Regions from separate parts of the Mesorhizobium sp. M0678 genome, predicted to be linked through region 4. Evidence: predicted binding sites of a transcription regulator. Region 4 holds the regulator's gene; each other region holds the start of a gene.
What was found. The regulator PhoB, encoded in region 4, activates phosphate uptake and scavenging genes when phosphate is short. The targets are predictions, from matches to a motif close to TGTCATNNANCTGTCAT.
Positions count from the first base shown of each region.

Region 1: a site for PhoB is predicted at 2,356-2,372, ahead of phnC (phosphonate ABC transporter ATP-binding protein). Genes of this name have one in related genera too.
Region 2: a site for PhoB is predicted at 2,845-2,861, ahead of NKI29_RS13210 (inorganic phosphate transporter). Genes of this name have one in related genera too.
Region 3: a site for PhoB is predicted at 824-840, ahead of ppk2 (polyphosphate kinase 2). Genes of this name have one in related genera too.

Region 1 is NZ_JAMYPT010000007.1:15,179-19,462, forward strand. Features, by position in the region: gene phnE (phosphonate ABC transporter, permease protein PhnE) at 1-267, opposite strand, end outside; gene phnD (phosphonate ABC transporter substrate-binding protein) at 427-1,335, opposite strand; gene phnC (phosphonate ABC transporter ATP-binding protein) at 1,426-2,274, opposite strand; gene NKI29_RS14675 (DapH/DapD/GlmU-related protein) at 2,538-3,155, opposite strand; gene phnL (phosphonate C-P lyase system protein PhnL) at 3,152-3,859, opposite strand; gene phnK (phosphonate C-P lyase system protein PhnK) at 4,071-4,284, opposite strand, start outside.
Region 2 is NZ_JAMYPT010000006.1:66,676-70,959, forward strand. Features, by position in the region: gene NKI29_RS13205 (transporter) at 75-1,100, opposite strand; gene NKI29_RS13210 (inorganic phosphate transporter) at 1,187-2,791, opposite strand; gene NKI29_RS13215 (TetR/AcrR family transcriptional regulator) at 2,931-3,467, opposite strand; gene NKI29_RS13220 (efflux RND transporter periplasmic adaptor subunit) at 3,617-4,284, shown strand, end outside.
Region 3 is NZ_JAMYPT010000005.1:84,077-88,360, reverse strand. Features, by position in the region: gene NKI29_RS11575 (aldo/keto reductase) at 1-666, opposite strand, end outside; gene ppk2 (polyphosphate kinase 2) at 947-1,867, shown strand; gene NKI29_RS11565 (dihydrofolate reductase family protein) at 1,917-2,564, opposite strand; gene hemB (porphobilinogen synthase) at 2,965-3,996, opposite strand; gene NKI29_RS11555 (DUF8605 domain-containing protein) at 4,084-4,284, opposite strand, start outside.
Region 4 is NZ_JAMYPT010000010.1:25,479-29,762, forward strand. Features, by position in the region: gene pstA (phosphate ABC transporter permease PstA) at 1-393, shown strand, start outside; gene pstB (phosphate ABC transporter ATP-binding protein PstB) at 390-1,193, shown strand; gene phoU (phosphate signaling complex protein PhoU) at 1,226-1,933, shown strand; gene phoB (phosphate regulon transcriptional regulator PhoB) at 1,950-2,639, shown strand; gene NKI29_RS18885 (ROK family protein) at 2,649-3,893, opposite strand; gene xylF (D-xylose ABC transporter substrate-binding protein) at 4,180-4,284, shown strand, end outside.

The DNA.
Region 1 (4,284 bases), on a different contig from region 4:
GTGCGGCGATGCGATGTCGAACAGCGCCCGCCAGACGTCGTTCCAGTCCTTGGGAACAAGCCAACTAAGGAAATCCAGTATGTGCGGCAGCCGATCGAAGAAATGTCCGGCATTGGCCTCGTCGGCGAACCACATGGCTGTGCACATGGCGACAAGCAGTGAGCCGATGCCGAGCGCCGTGTAGAACCGGCGCAAGGACGTCTGGCGTCGCCAGGCGTCTGCTGCCTGCCGGACCGCGTCTGAACGAATTGTAGCGGCGAAGGTCATACGGGGTCACGAGCGGACACGCAAAAAGGGCGGCGACCGCATCGGCCCGAAAGTTGACTTTCGGAAAGCACGATGCGGCATCTAAGTGTTAGAGCGTACTTTGTGCGTCCAAGTGGACGCACGTCGCTCTAATGGACGCCGCCCTTTCCGCAATTGTCGTCAGCCGCCGATCGCGGCTTTGCGGGCTTCGACGATGACGCTGTAGAAGTCCGGCTTCACCGGAACGTAGCCGGTGAAATCGCCGCCTTCGATGGCCTCGAAGCAAGGCTTGTCCTTGGCCGGCAGGCTGGTGAAGAAGTTGGCGAGCTTGGCGCTCATATCGCCGCCGAGTGCGGTGCGCACGACCAGCGGGCCGTTCGGGATCGAGCCGGAGCGCCAGACTTCGACGAAATCGTTGGGGTCCACGGCGCCCTTGGCGACTTCCTTGTGGAAGGTGCCGGAGGTGTAGCCGTTCTTGAAGTCGCCGATGCCCGAGGAATCGTCAACCGCAACATCGACCTTGCCGTCGCGAACCGCGAGAAGGTTGTTCTCGTGGCCGCCATTGAACTGGGTCGAGGCGAAGAAGGTTTCGTTCGAAGCGCCAGTGTCCTTCGGGATCTGGGTCAGCGGGATCAGGTAGCCGGAGGTCGAATCCGGGTCGGCATAGCCGAGTTTCTTGCCCTTGGCCGACTTGATGTCGGTGATGCCGGACGACTTCAGCGCAAGGCCGATCGAATAATAGCCGGTCGCGCCGTCGGTCTGCTGGGTGGTGAGGATCGGGGTCACGGCGTTCGGATCCTTGAGGTAGACGCTGGCATAGCCCGACGCGCCAAGCTCTGCGAAATCGAGCGTGCCGCCGAGCAGGCCCTGGATAACGCCGTCATAGTCGGCGGCCGGGAACAGCGAGACCTTCTCGAAGCCGAATTCGGACTTCATGTGATCGGCGAGGCACTGAAAGTTGCGCAGCCGGTCCGCTTCGTTTTCACCGCCAAGGATGCCGATGCGGAATTCCTTGATATCCTGGGCGTGAGCGGCGCTTGCCGCGATAGCGAGCAATGAAACGGCGCCAAAAACCATCTTCCTGAACATTATCTCTCTCCTGTTGGTCCCGGCCTCGCGCCGGTAGCGTACGAATTTTTTGACAGGTGCCTTTGACGCGGGCGGGCGATCAGGCCGTTCTCAATATCCCGGGAATGCGGGCTCGAGCGGTCCGGCGGATGCAGCGATTTTCTGTTTGATGGCGACACTGGTGGAGGTGATGGCCTCGGAGATTTCGCCGCCATTGCTGTCGGCGCCGTAGACCATGCGCACGGCCTCGCGGTTGAGGGCTTCGGGCGGGCCGTCGAAGACGACCTTGCCGGCGGCCATGCCGATGATGCGGTTGCAGTAGGTGCGGGCCGTATCCAGCGTATGCAGATTTGTGATGACGGTGATGCCCTCGCGCAAATTGATGTCCTGCAGCGAATCCATCACCACCTTGGCGTTGAGCGGATCGAGCGAGGCAATCGGCTCATCCGCCAGCAACACCTTCGGCTGCTGCATCATGGCGCGCGCAATCGCAACGCGCTGCTGCTGGCCGCCGGAAAGCGTGCCGGCCGGCTGCAGGGCGGTGCGGGCGATGTCGAGGCGCTCGAGGGCTGCAACCGCCTCGGCGCATTCGCCGCGGGAGAACATGCCGAACAGGTTGGACAGGGTCGAGCGGTGGTTGAGCCGGCCGAGCAGCACATTGGTCAGCACGTCGAGGCGCGGCACGAGATTGAACTGCTGGAAGATCATGGCGCAGTCGCGCTGCCATCGCCGGAGCGGCGAGCCGCGCAACCCGGAGACCTCGACGCCGTTGAACAGGATGGATCCCTGGCTGGGATCGATGAGGCGGTTAATCATGCGCAGCAGCGTCGATTTGCCGGCGCCGGAGCGGCCAATGATGCCGACCATCTGGCCTTGCGGAATCGCGATGTGAACATTGCTGACGGCGGTGTTCTTGCCGAACCGGCGGGTGACGCCGCGGATTTCGAGCGTAGCTGACATGGTGCAGGCTCCAGTCCAATCGCAATTGAAGGTCTGTTTACCCTGGCTAGCGCAGCCGCATGAACCTGCGGTGTCGGAACGATGTCAGTTTTGTTACTGCCCACAGCCTGGAGCGGGGCGGGATCAACTCGGCGCGAGAAGCTCGAATGGTGAATGGTGAATAGCGAATGGTGAATGGTGAATGGTGGCAAGAGAGGCTTCCCTAAGCCTCGAAACCTATCCGTCCCGCCATTCACTATTCACCATTCACCATTCACGATCCCTTAGCCGCCATATTTCTCCGGAAACGTCTCCGCCGACAATTCCCGAAAATCGTCGAGCGCGGCGCGCAGCCTTGCATGGTCCCAGTCCCACCAGGCGAGCGCCTGGTAGCGCTCCGCGGTGCGGCGGTCGAAGCGTTCGCGGATCGGCTTGGCCGGTACGCCGGCGACGATGGTGTAGGGCGCGACGTCCTTCGACACCACCGCACCGGCACCGACCGCCGCGCCATCGCCGACGGTGACGCCCGGCAGGATGGTCGAGCCGTGGCCGAGCCAGGTGTCGTGGCCGATGGTGACGCGTTTGGCGCGGCGCTTGGCGAAGAATTCGCTCTCGTGCTCGGCGTCGTCCCAATAATCCGAGGCGCGATAGGTGAAATGGTGCAGCGTCGGCCGCCAGGTCGGATGGTTGGTAGCGTTGATGCGCACGCTTGCGGCGATGTTGGCGAATTTGCCGATCGTTGCGCACCAGACGCCGCAGTCCTGCATCATGTAGGAATAGTCGCCGAGCGTGCTTTCGGAAACCCGGCAGCGCTCGGCGATCTCGGTCCAGCGGCCAAGCGTCGAGTTCTCGACTTCCGCCGTCTCGTGGATCAGCGGCGCCTCCGACAGTTTCCTGGTCATGCGGCGATTTTCCCGGCGGCGAAGGCGGTCACGTCGATGACGCGGTCGGCGACCGCCTCACGCACGTCGTGATCGTGGAAGATGCCGAGCAAAGCGACGCCCGCTGCCTTCTTGGCGACGATCAGGGAAATCACCACATCGCGGTTCCTGGCATCGAGCGAAGCGGTCGGCTCGTCGAGCAGCAGGATCGGGTGCTCGGTGATGAAGCCGCGCGCGATGTTGACGCGCTGCTGTTCACCGCCGGAGAACGTCGCCGGCGGCAGCGCCCAGAGCTTCTCCGGCAGGTTGAGCTGCGCCAGCAAGGCGCGTGCCTTGCCGTGCGCGACCTCGCGCTCCTCGCCGCGCTCGACCAGCGGTTCGGCCACGACGTCGAGCGCAGAGACACGCGGCACGGTGCGCAGGAACTGGCTGACATAGCCGATGGTAAGCCGGCGCACGGCAAGCACGGTGCGCGGGCTGGCCGAGGCGAGATCGATGAGCCCGCCCTCGTGCTGGACGATGATCTGGCCTTCATCGGTGGCATAATTTCCGTAGAGCATTTTCAGGATCGAGCTCTTGCCGGCGCCGGACGGGCCGCCGAGCACGGCGCATTCGCCGGCCCTGATCGCGAACGAGACACCGGCGACCACCGGCAGTTTGATGCCGTCGCGCAGATGCATGGTGAAGCTCTTCGCGACATCGGAGACAACGAGCGGGGTTGCCATCAGAGGGTTCTCCAATCGTCATTCGTCTGCGGGCCAACACCCCCCTCTGGCCTGCCGGCCATCTCCCCCTCAGGGGGGGAGATTGGCTGTCGCATTCGGTTTCGCCATTCTCCTGTGTCGCAGAACGGGCGGGACATAAAAGCTGCTGATCTCCCCCCTTGAGGGGGAGATGGCCGGAAGGCCAGAGGGGGGTACGCCGGAGCAATCATCGTCACACCTGCAGAATCGAGGAGACAAGCAACTGGGTATAAGGCGCGCGCGGATCGTCGAGGACGCGGTCGGTGAGGCCGCTTTCGACGACGCGGCCGTCCTTCATCACCATCATGCGCTGCGACAACAGCCGCGCCACGGCGAGATCGTGGGTGACGACGATGGCGGCCAGGCCGAGATCGGTGACCAGGCCGCGCAACAGATCGAGCAGGCGC
Region 2 (4,284 bases), on a different contig from region 4:
AGGCGGGATGGCGTGGTTTCGACGTGCCAGCCCGTATTGTGACACAGGTGAACGAATGCCGCCATTAATCGGCCTCAGAACCGCAGATTGGCGCCGGCGCGCAGTAGAAGCCAGTAGAACAGGCCGGTCGCGCCAACCGCCAGCAGCATCGCCAGGAAGAAGCCGCTGGGACTCTCGGCAAATGGCAGTCCGCCTGTGTTCATGCCGAAAATGCCGACGATCAGCGTTCCTGGCAAAAGCAGCGCGCTCATCACCGCCAGCGCCTTGAGGCTACGGTTAGATTCGTCGGCAAGCTCAGCCGCAAGCTCCTCCTGCAGCAGCCTTGCCCGGTCGTTGATCATGACGACCTCGCGGTCGAGCCGTTCAAGGCGCGCAGCAAGCCGGCGCAGAACTTCATGTGCGCCGGCGGAAAGGTTCCAGGCGGAACGGTCTTCGTCCTGGAAAAGCGCTGCCAGGGCCGAGATCGGCCGATGCAGGGACACGGCAAGGCGGCGCACATCCTTCAGCTGCCGTCTTTCGTCGGCAAGCCGCTCGGTCACGAGATGATCCTCGACTGCATCCAGCCGCTTCGTTGCCGCGGCGAGCCGCAGGCTGGTGGTCTTGCAAAAAGCCATGACTAGCATTTCGAACAGCTCGAATGCCGTGGCCGGCCGCAGCCCCGCGGTAAGGGCCGTGTGCACTTCCTCCACTGCCGCCAGCGGATGCCGGCGGCCGGTGACCAGCAGCCGTTCCGAGACCGCAAAATGCAATCTGCCGATGGTCGTCGACTGGTGGGTGATCTCGCCATGCAGATCGGCCGAAATGCCGTGGACGACGCCATTCTCATGCGCCAGCACTAGGCTGTCCTCATGTCCTTCGAGGATTGCATGAGCCGACGCCGGCAGCGCGCAGGCATGGCTGACCCAGGAATGGGCGCGCCGGTCGACAAGGTCGACATGCAGCCAGACCCAGCCGCCCGCTGAGGCCAGCGCGGCCTCTATGTCTCGGGGCGCCAGCGGTTCGGGAGCTTTGCCGGGAGCGGCATGATAGGCCCAGACCAGCCCGGGAGCATGATGCTGGTCGTCCGCGGCAAGCAATGTCAGATGCGATGCGTCATTCATGGCCGCCGCCTAAATAATGCACGTTCAGGTGATCAGGGCGGCGCCGGGGCCGGTGCCGCGACATTCTGGTCAAACCCTGCCCCCGCTCAGAACACCTGGCGGAAGATGACGAACAACACGAAGGCAAGACAGATGGAGACCGGAAGGGTCAGTATCCAGGCCATCAGCATGTTGCGCACCGTCGACCATTGCAGGCCAGAGCCGTTCGCCGCCATGGTGCCGGCAACGCCCGAGGACAGCACATGGGTGGTTGAGACCGGCAGTCCGAGATAGTCGGCCGATGCGATCGTCGCCATCGCGACAAGCTCGGCGGACGCACCCTGACCGTAGGTCAAATGGCTTTTGCCGATCTTCTCGCCGACGGTGACGACGATGCGCTTCCAGCCGACCATGGTGCCGAGGCCGAGCGCCAGCGCGATGGCGACCTTGACCCAGAGCGGGATGAACTTCGTCGCGTTGTCGACCGCCTTATGGTAGGTCGTCACCGCCTTCAGGTCGTCTGCCTCCATCGGCAGCAGCTTCTTCTTGTCGATCAGCTTCAGCGCTTCACCGATAAGATAGATGTTGTTGCGGGCGTTGCTGACCAGCGTTGTCGGCAGCTTTTCCACGGACGGATAGGGCGACAACATGGCGCTGGTGTCGTGGATGAAGCTCTGCAAGGCAGGCGTGGTCTCGTCCTTCCAGGTCTTGGTGCGAACGGCGTCGCCGACCGCGGTCGCCGCGTCAGTCACGACGACGCCGGGCCTGACGTATTTGCCGAGTACCGTTTCGACCTGCGTCGCCGCCGATTTGTAAGCTTCGAGATAGTTCACGTCCGGTGTGCGGTTGAGCGCGAAGGCGGTCGGCACGACGCCGATCAGGATGAGCATGATGAGGCCCATGCCCTTTTGCCCGTCATTGGAGCCGTGGGCAAAGCTGACGCCGGTGCAGGTGAAAATAAGCAGCGCCCGAATCCACAGCGGCGGCGGCGCGCTCGACTTGGGCGCCTCGTAGAGCTCGCGGTTCCTGACCAGCAGCTTCATCACCAGAAGCAGCAGTGCAGCCAGGCCAAAACCGACCAGCGGCGAGATCAGGAGCGACAGGCCGACATTGGACGCCTGCGACCAGTCGACGCCGCTGGTGACGGAGCCGGCCGGGGCCATGAACTGGTTGGCGAGACCGACGCCAATGATCGAACCGATCAGCGTGTGCGAGCTCGAGGCCGGCAGGCCGAGATACCAGGTTCCGAGATTCCACATGATCGCTGCGACCAGCAGCGCGAAGACCATGGCTAGCCCCGCGCTCGATCCGACCTGAAGGATCAATTCGACCGGCAGCAGCGATATGATGCCGAAGGCGACCGCCCCGCTGGCGGTAAGCACGCCGAGGAAGTTGAAGAAGCCGGACCACATCACTGCAAGCTCGGCCGGCATGGAATGCGTGTAGATCACCGTTGCCACCGCATTGGCAGTGTCGTGAAAACCGTTGACGAATTCGAAGCCGAGCGCGATCAGCAGCGCCAGCCCAAGCAGGATCCACGGCACCGCGACGGTGCTGGTCAGGTCCTGGCTGAGCGCGTAGCCGACATAGGCAAGGCCGCCTAGAATGATGACGGCAAAGGCCGGCAGAAACCATTTACCGGTGCCGTTTGGCCGGTCAAGCGGATGCTCCGGTCTTGGAATCCCTGCCTCGCTTGAAACAATATCGACCATACCCCACTCCTCCTGCGTTGCAGCAAAGAATGGGAGGACGCTATGTCGGCACGATGAAGGCTGTGTGACGGCGGGCACTTTGGGTTGACGCAAACGGGCGATCGAAGCGAGCGAGGCAACTGAACCCAGCCGGCGTAGACTATTCCGCGATGTCCAGCAGGGTCGATATCAGCAGCCGGCGCTCTTCGGCGGAGAGAATGTCCGAACCGAACAGGTTCATGCTGCGAAGCCCTTCGATGGCGAGATAGCAGACCAGCAGCGCCCTAAGGTTCGGCGTTTCCTGCTTCAGCCGCTCGAATAGCTGCCGCCTGAACGATTTTATCGGCGTCAGGAAATCAGGATCCTCGGCAATCGCCGAAAATATCCAGGATGCCGACGGTTTCGATTCCTCGGCATGCTCGGCCGACAGCTTGATATAAGTTGCAAGCGGGCTTTCGCCGTTGACGCCGGCCGTGCGGGCGGACTCCAGGGCCTGCTCGAAGGCGCGCAGGTAATCCTCTACCAGCGCCTGCATCAATTTCGCCTTGGTCGGGAAATTGTAGAGAAGACCACCCTTCGACACGCCGGCACGGCTGGCGACCGCATCCAGCGACAGGCTGCCAGGACCCGTCTCGCGCGCCACGGCGGCGGCGGCGGCGAGAATTTTTTCGCGCGAATTTGCTCTGCGGACCTTCATCAATTGTTCCCCATTCATTAGCTTAGGCGGAATTGACAAGACCGTCCAGACGGTACAGTAAGATCGCCGTCATTTGAAATTGGGACCAGTCACAGGTATGTGTTCCGGTCATCCGACCGTTATGCTGGGCCGTGGCCGAGGGACTGTTCGTGATCAAGCGCTTCATCATCGCCTTCATTCTGCTCGTGCTGGTGTGCGGCGGCATCGTCGGCTTCAACCTGTTTCGCGACAATGCGATCAAACAGTTCTTCGCCACCATGAAGCCGCCGGCCGCGACCGTGTCGACGGTCATCGTCAAACCGATGTCCTGGACGCCCGGCATCGAGGCGATCGGCACTGTCAGTGCCGTACGCGGCGTCGACCTGACGGTCGAAACCGCGGGCATCGTCAAGGACATCCTGTTCCATGCCAATCAGAAGGTCGCCGCCAACGCCGTGCTGCTGCAGCTCGACGATGAAGTCGAGCGAGCCGACCTCGTGGCATCGAAGGCGCAAGCCACCTCCGACCAGACGACGCTGATGCGCGCTCTTGAGCTGCAGAAGCGCGGGGTCGGCACCGACGCTACGCTCGACACGGCGCAGGCAGCAGCATCGGTCTCCGCCGCGCAGGTAAACAAGCTGCAAGCGGTGCTCGACCAAAAGCAGTTGACGGCCCCCTTCAAGGGTACCGTCGGTATTCCGAAAATCGACCTTGGCCAGTATCTCACACCCGGCACCGCCGTGGTGACCTTGCAGGACATGGACACGATGCGTGTCGATTTCACCGTGCCGGAGCAGCAGCTTCCGCAGCTGAAGATCGGACAGACGGTGCGGTTGGG
Region 3 (4,284 bases), on a different contig from region 4:
GCCGGACAGCAACCCGCCGGCAAGCGGGCTCCAGACCAGCACGCCGAGCCCCTGGTCGACCGAGATCGGCAACAATTCATACTCGGCCTCGCGCGCTTCCAGCGTGTAATGGATCTGCTGGGTGACGAAGCGCGGCTGGTGCTGACGGTCGCTGATGCCAAGCCCCTTCATAACTTGCCAGCCGGAATAATTGGAGCAGCCGACATAACGGACCTTGCCCTGCGCGACCAGCGTGTCGAGCGCGGCGATGGTTTCCTCAAGCGGTGTCAGGCCATCCCACTCGTGCAGGAAATAGATGTCGATGACATCGGTCCTGAGGCGCTTCAGGCTCCTCTCGCATTCGCGGATCAGATGGTAGCGCGACAGGCCTTCATCATTGGGGCCTTTGCCGATCCGCATGCGCGCCTTGGAGGCGATCAACACGTCGCCCTTGCGCTTGCCGCCGAGCGCCTCGCCGATGATCTCTTCCGACACCCCGTTCGAATAGACGTTGGCGGTGTCGATGACATTGACGCCGGCATCGATGCAAAGGTCGATCATCCGACGCGCCTCGTCGAGGTCGGTCTTGCCAACCGCCGAAAACGCGCCGCCGCCGCCGAATGTCATGGTGCCCATGGTCAGGGTCGAAACCTTCAGCCCGGAACGGCCGAGAGTGCGGTATTCCATGTCGTATCCTCACGATTTATCGGGAAAGGGCGTTGCAAACGACAGCCCCTCAGTGAACCGGGCATTTGTAGGATAATTCGTTCCGCTTGTCGCCCGCCCCGCAGGGCAAGCTCGATCACATCTTGCGGATTGAACGCACAGCCAGCGCAGTAGTGGCTGCAATAAAACCGTCATTGCCGACCTATACTAACATCGGTCCAGCGCTTCGATTTCCGGCCGCCGGGCCGGGCGGCAGAGCGCCTGACAGCGGCCGACAAGGCCTGTAAGCGGAGCAGCGCAAATGACCGAGATAAAACAGAATTCCCCGGCCAGGGACTGGCTGGAAGCGGAACTCGCCGACACGCTCGACGAAGATTATGAGCTGGAAATCTCGGAGCCGGCGCTGTCGATGGAGATCGCCAAGATCTACAAGAATGCGCATCCGCCATCGATCGACCGCCTGCAGTATTTTCGCAATCTCATCACGCTGCAATCCGAATTGATCAAGCTACAATCCTGGGTCGCCTATCACAAGAAGAAGCTCGTCGTGGTCTTCGAGGGCCGCGACTCGGCGGGCAAGGGTGGTGTTATCAAGCGCATCACCCAGAGGCTTAATCCGCGCATCTGCCGCGTCGCAGCACTTCCGGCGCCGACCGAGCGCGAGAAGTCGCAATGGTATTTCCAGCGCTACGTTCCGCATCTGCCGGCCGGCGGCGAGATCGTGCTGTTCGACCGCTCCTGGTACAACCGCTCCGGCGTCGAGCGGGTAATGGGCTTTGCCCAGCCGGATCAGGTCGAGGAGTTCTTCCGCGACGTTCCGGAATTCGAACGCATGCTGGTCCGCTCAGGCATTACGCTTGTCAAATACTGGTTTTCGATCACCGACGAGGAGCAGCAGATGCGCTTTTTGATGCGCATCCATGACCCGATGAAGCAATGGAAACTGTCGCCGATGGATCTCCAGTCGCGCGTGCGCTGGGAGCAGTACACCAAGGCCAAGGAAGAAACGTTCGCCCGCACCAATATTCCGGAAGCCCCGTGGTTCATCGTCGAGGGCAACGACAAGAAGCGGGCACGGCTGAACTGCATCGACCATCTGCTCAAGCAGATGCCCTATGAGGAGGTGCCGCACGAAGAGATCACACTGCCGGAGCGCGTCTTCAATCCCGAATACGAGCGCCAGGTACTGCCGCGCGAACTGTATGTGCCGGAGAAGTACTGACTAAAGCGGCGAGGAAGGCGGCGCCTCCATGGCGGCGCCCTGCAACAAGCTAGGTGCGCTCGATGATGACATGCGTGGCCTTCGGCGTCGCGACCTGCTCGCTGCAGCGATAGCCGAGCTTGGGCATGTCGATGCCGGCAAAAAGGCTCTCGCCGGCGCCTAGCAGGACCGGTGAGATCGCCAGATGCATTTCGTCGATGAGCTTTTCCTTGAGATATTGCCGGATCGTAGAAACGCCACCGCCCAGCCGTACATCCTTGCCGTCAACCACTGCTTTCGCCTTCTCCAGCGCTGAGTGGATGCCGTCGGTCACGAAATAGAAGGTCGTGCCGCCCTCCATGACAATGGGATCACGTGGATGGTGCGTGAGCACGAAGACCGGCACATGGTAGGGCGGGTTGTCACCCCACCAGCCTTTCCAGCTGTCATCCGGCCATTCGCCGCGGATCGGCCCAAACATGTTGCGGCCCAGGATCCACGCGCCGATATTTTTGAAGCTGCGCGCGGCGAACGCCTCGTCAGTGTCCGTGGTCCCGCCATCCTTGCCGAGGACCATCTTGCGGAAGGTGCGGGTGCCGAACATCCATTCGTGCAGGGCTTCCCCGCCAACACCCAGCGGGTTCTTCAGGTCTTGGTCGGGACCGGCGCCGAAGCCGTCGATCGACAAGGTGAAAGCGCTGACGCGAAGTTTGGACATGAGAGCCTCCTCGATAACCAATTGTGAGATGCAAGCAGTTATCGGGGTAGCTTAACTGATTGCATTTTGCAAGCGGTATTTTGAATCGCCGGCGGGGCAATCGCTTCCAAATCATGTTGGAATAACTAATCTCAATGTCGGCGCCGCCCGTCATCCGCCTGCCGGCAGCTTCTCCCTGTATAGTGACGGGGAGAAGGGGCTGGCCGCAACGTCGATATTTTTGCAACGCTGGAGATTGGTGAAATCTTTTACGAACGCGTCTTTCTCCCTGCCACTTTACGGCGAGAAATGCCCGGCAGGGCAACGAGGGGCAGCGTAAACTTGAAGCGATGTCCTGCGGCGTTCCATGTCGCGCTTTGGACGAACGAACACTACTCGATGTAGACGCTACAAAGGCGCATCACCCCTTGAGCATCGCCGCCACTTCGGGCGCAAAGTAGGTGAGAATCCCGTCGCAGCCGGCGCGCTTGAAGGCGAGCAGCGATTCCAGCATCGCCTTTTCGCCATCGATCCAGCCATTGGCGGCGGCGGCCTTGATCATCGAATATTCGCCCGAGACCTGATAGGCGAAGGTCGGCATCTGCAACTCGTCCTTGAGCCGCCGGATGATGTCGAGATAGGGCAGGCCGGGCTTGACCATCAGCATGTCGGCGCCCTCGGCGAGATCCTGCTCGGCCTCGCGCACCGCTTCGTCGGAATTGGCGTGGTCGATGTAATAGGTCTTCTTGTCGCCCTTGAGCAGGCCGGCGGTGCCGACCGCCTCACGATAGGGGCCGTAAAAGGCGGATGCGAACTTGGTCGCATAGGACATGATCGCCACATCCTGAAATCCATTGGCGTCGAGCGCATCGCGGATGGCACCGATCCGGCCGTCCATCATGTCCGAGGGGGCAATGATGTCGGCCCCCGCCGCCGCCTGGATGACTGCCGCCGCCGTCACCTGCTCCACCGTTTCATCATTGACGATAATGCCCTCGCGCAAGATGCCGTCATGGCCATGCGAGGTGAAAGGGTCAAGCGCGGCGTCGGTGATGATGCCGATCTCCGGCACCGCGTGCTTGATGGCGCGGGTGGCACGGTTGATGATGTTTTCCGGATCGAGGATATGCGAACCGGTCTGATCGCGCAGGCCGAGCTCGACATTGGGGAAAGTGGCGATCGCCGGAATGCCAAGTTTGGCCGCTCGCTCAGCCTCCTTGACGGCGAGGTCGAGCGACAGGCGGAACACGCCGGGCATGGCGGCAATCGGTTCGCGCACTTGTCTGCCGTCGACGACGAAGATCGGCCAGATCAGATCGTCGACCGACAGCCGGTTCTCCTGGACAAGGCGGCGCGACCAATCGGCCTTGCGCATGCGCCGCAGCCGCCGGCTGCCGGTGATCTCGTCGACGCTGCGCGCGCCGGCAGGCTTTGCAGGGGTGAATTTGTTCATCGCAAAAACTCCGGATCGGGCGGCTTTTACCACGAGCTTTCGCTGCTGACCAATGCGACACGATTGTGCCAGCGGTCCTGTCGGGCGCTATTCTGGTTGCCCATTGCCCGATAGGATCTGCGCAGCACCCCGCATGGCGACGCGGAATGCCTCGTCGAAGCTGACGCCGCGCACTTGCCAATTGTAGCTCTTGCCATTCAAGGCAAGCCGCCAGTCGGCTATCCAGCCCAGTTCCTTGTCGCTCCAGACGATACTGCCGGCGAGCGCCTGGTCGGCTCCGGCCTTCCT
Region 4 (4,284 bases):
GTGGTCGTGCGCACCACTGAAGACATGCTCAACCTGGTGCCGAACGCGTTGCGTGAAGCCGGTGCCGCGATCGGCGCGCCACGCTGGGTGGTGATCCGTTCGGTCGCCTACCGCGCCGCATTGTCCGGCATCGTCACCGGCATATTGCTGGCGATAGCACGCATTTCCGGCGAGACGGCGCCGCTGCTCTTCACCGCGCTCAACAACCAGTTCTGGAGCAGCAATATCAACGCGCCGATGGCCAGCCTGCCGGTGACCATCTTCCAGTTCGCTCTCAGCCCTTACGAGGAATGGCAGCAACTGGCGTGGACCGGCGCACTCATAATCACCCTGACGGTTCTGGGCTTGAGCATCCTCGCCCGCAGCCTTACCGGACGCAGAGAGGACAGATGACACAGATGTTGTCCCCAGACATGACGATGGCCGAAACGGTCGCCGAGAAGACGAAGATCGAGGTCAAGAATCTCAACTTCTACTACGGCCAGAGCAAGGCGCTGAAGGACATCAGCCTGTCGCTGCCTGAGCGCAGTGTCACGGCCTTCATCGGCCCTTCGGGCTGCGGGAAATCGACGCTGCTGCGTGTGTTCAACCGCATCTATGAGCTCTACCCAAAACAGATGGCCGAGGGCCAGGTGCTGCTCGACGGCAAGAACATTCTCGACCGGTCGCAGGATCTCAACCTCCTCAGGACCAAGATCGGCATGGTGTTCCAGAAGCCGACGCCGTTCCCGATGTCGATCTACGAGAACATCGCCTTCGGCGTCAGGCTCTACGAGAACCTCGGCAAGTCCGAGATGGACGGCCGCGTCGAACAGGCGTTGAAGCGCGCCGCGCTGTGGAGCGAGGTCAAGGACAAGCTCAACGCCAGCGGCTTGAGCCTATCTGGCGGCCAGCAGCAGCGGCTCTGTATCGCCCGCACCGTGGCCGTGAAGCCGGAAGTCATTCTGCTCGACGAACCGGCTTCGGCCCTCGACCCGCTGTCGACTGCCAAGATCGAGGAACTGATCGACGAATTGCAAGCCGACTACACGATCGTCATCGTCACCCACAACATGCAGCAGGCGGCGCGCGTGTCGCGCCAGACCGCCTTCATGTATCTGGGTGAACTGGTCGAGTTCGACCGGACCGAGAAGATCTTCACGTCGCCCCGCGAGAAGCGCACGCAGGACTACATCACTGGCCGCTTCGGCTGAGCCGTTCCGATCATGCATATGAGGACAGGACCATGGGCGAACACACAGTCGCTTCTTTCGACGAGGATCTCGAGCAGATCAGCAAGCTGATCCGCGACATGGCCGACCTCGCCGGTTCGATGGTCGGCGGGGCGACCAAGGCCCTGTTGAATTCCGACAACGTGCTGGCGCAACGCGTCGTTTCCGACGACGCCATCATGGATGCGCGTCAACGCGAACTGGACGACCGCGCCATAACCCTGATCGCCAAACGCCAGCCGATGGCCCACGATCTTCGCCATGTGGTCGGAGCGATCCGCATGGCGGGCGACCTCGAACGCATCGGCGATCTTGCCAAGAATATCGCCAAGCGCGTGAGTGCGGTCGGCCTCAGCGCCACGCCGCGGGACCTGTCGCATTCCATCGACGCGATGGCGCAGCTGGTTCTCATCCAGGTGCAGGGTGTCATCGAGGAATATGCTGCAGGCGATGCGGCCGCGTTGGCCAAGCTGCGTGCCGCCGACGAGCGCATCGACGTCAAATACACGTCCGTGTTCCGCGAGCTCTTGACCTACATGATGGAAGATCCGCGCAACATCACCGCTTGCACGCACCTGCTGTTCTGCGCCAAGAATCTGGAGCGGATCGGCGACCATGTCACCAACATCGCCGAAAATGCGTATTATGTGCTGACCGGCGAGCAATTGCCGGTCAATCGTCCGAAGCAGGACGAAACGACAATGTCCGCACCGGTGACATGATGGGGGTGCCCAGCCGATGATCGCACCACGCATAATGGTGGTGGAGGACGAGGAGCCGTTGGGTGTGCTGCTCCGCTACAATCTCGAATCCGAAGGCTACCAGGTCGAGGTGGTGACACGCGGCGACGAAGCCGAGATCCGTTTGCAGGAGAATGTGCCCGACCTTTTGGTGCTCGACTGGATGATACCAGCGGTTTCCGGCATCGAGCTCTGTCGTCGGTTGCGGGTGCGCCCCGAAACCGAGCGGCTGCCGATCATCATGCTGACCGCGCGCGGCGAGGAGAGCGACCGGGTGCGCGGTCTTTCGACCGGCGCCGACGACTATCTGGTCAAACCGTTTTCGACACCGGAATTCATGGCCAGGGTCAAGGCGCTGCTGCGGCGCGCCAAGCCGGAAGTGCTGTCCAGCGTGCTGAAGGTAGGCGACATCGTGCTCGATCGCGAATCGCACAGGGTCTATCGCAAGAAGAGCGAAATCAGGCTCGGGCCGACCGAATTCCGGCTGCTCGAGTTCATGATGCGGCATCCGGGCCGTGTCTTCTCGCGCAGCCAGTTACTCGATAATGTCTGGGGCGAGACAATCTACATCGACGAACGCACCGTCGACGTGCATGTCGGGCGGCTGCGCAAAGCCGTCAACAACGGCCGGATGCCGGATGTCATCCGCACCATCCGCGGTGCCGGCTATGCGATCAGGGAAGATTGACCCGCCTGGTCAGGCTACGTTCTTTCTGACGCTGGGCCTCATTTGCGCGCCCGGCGCGAAAATCTCCTGGTCGACGAAGCTTAACGCCCGCATCGCGCAGCCTTCGCGGATCAGCGGCAATTCGTTCGGCTCTGTATCGAAGGAGATCGAGCCTGAATGCTGGCCGCCGGCGGTCTGGGCGATTGCCTTCCGCATGGCCGGCTCGATCAGATCGAAGGCGGCGGCACTGGCGCCGACCATCGCGACCGGTGCCGGATCGATCAGCGCGAACAGCGAGCCGAGACCGAAACCCAGCGCTTCGCCGGCCTTGCGGTAGGCCTCGCGTTCCGGCCCATCTTTCTCGCGCGCCCGGGCCGCCAGTGCTCGCATGTCGGCGTCGCTGACGTCGGCGACCGGCTCGCTGTCTTCGCTCATCTGCCTGGCGTTGCGCCAGATGGCGTAGTTGCCGGCATAGGCCTCGATGCAGCCGCGCCGCCCGCAACGGCAGAGCGCGCCGCCCGGACGATGGATCATGTGGCCAAATTCGCCGCCCGAGGAATGCGTCCCGGTGAACAGTTCGCCCTTCAGCACCAGCCCCATGCCGATGCCATGCGAAAGCAGGATGGCGATGAAGTCGTCGCGATAGCGATCCGGATTGCGCCAGCGCAAAGCCACCGCCATCATGTTGCAGTCGTTCTCCACCGTTGCCGGGATGCCGAATTCGTCCTCCAGCATGTCGGCAAAGGCGATGTCGGTCTGCGGCGTGATCGGCGACCACAGCATGGCGCGTGCAGGGGAGTCGGTAATGCCCTGAATCGCCAGGGCGATGCGGGCGACACTGCGGACGTCAAGGTCTGGATCCTGCAGCCGGCGCCGGACGATGGCCATGCATTCACGGATCAGCTCGTCGCGCGGCATGGTCAGCGTGTCCAGCCGGCGCTGTTCCTCGGCGACCACCTGTCCCGTATAGTCGATAATGGCGGCCGACAGGAAATTCAGCGACAACACCACGGTCAGCACCGCCGCCGCTTCCGGGTTGAGGGCGAGGCCGACCTGCGGACGACCGCGTTTCAACGAAACGGGCTCACTTGCCTTGCTCTCGGCGAGGATGCCTTCCCGTATCAGGTCGGAAGAGATCGCCGATATGGTCGAATGACTGAGGCCGGTGGTAGCTGCGATCTCAGTACGCGATGGCTGGCCGGCCCGGCGCACCGCCGAGATCACCATCGCCCGGTTGCGCCGGCGCAAATCGTCATGGCGGATTCCGACCGACATTGTTTTGCTTTCCTCCCGGTTGCCGCGGCCGCTCATGAACCGGAAGCCGTCGGTAATGTCCGACAAATAGTGTCGAATGCAGGCAAATAGTGTCAGATGCAGGTGGCGCTGTCATCGTTTATTCCGACGCTCGAAAAAACTCGCAGAGTCATCAAAATCCATCAGAATCGATGTTGACAGCAGCCGGAGATCGGGCCAGTATTTTTTCGAGGCTCGAAAAAATTAGAGCTTCTAAGCTGGTCTTTGAGCCAATTGGTCACGCCGTACGCGGCGCAGGGAGGATATGATGAAGAAATTCACGACCGCCATTCTGGCGGGTGTCGCCATGACGCTGGCGCTGGCGTCGGTGGCGCAGGCTAAAGACAAGGTCATCGGCGTTTCCTGGTCGAAC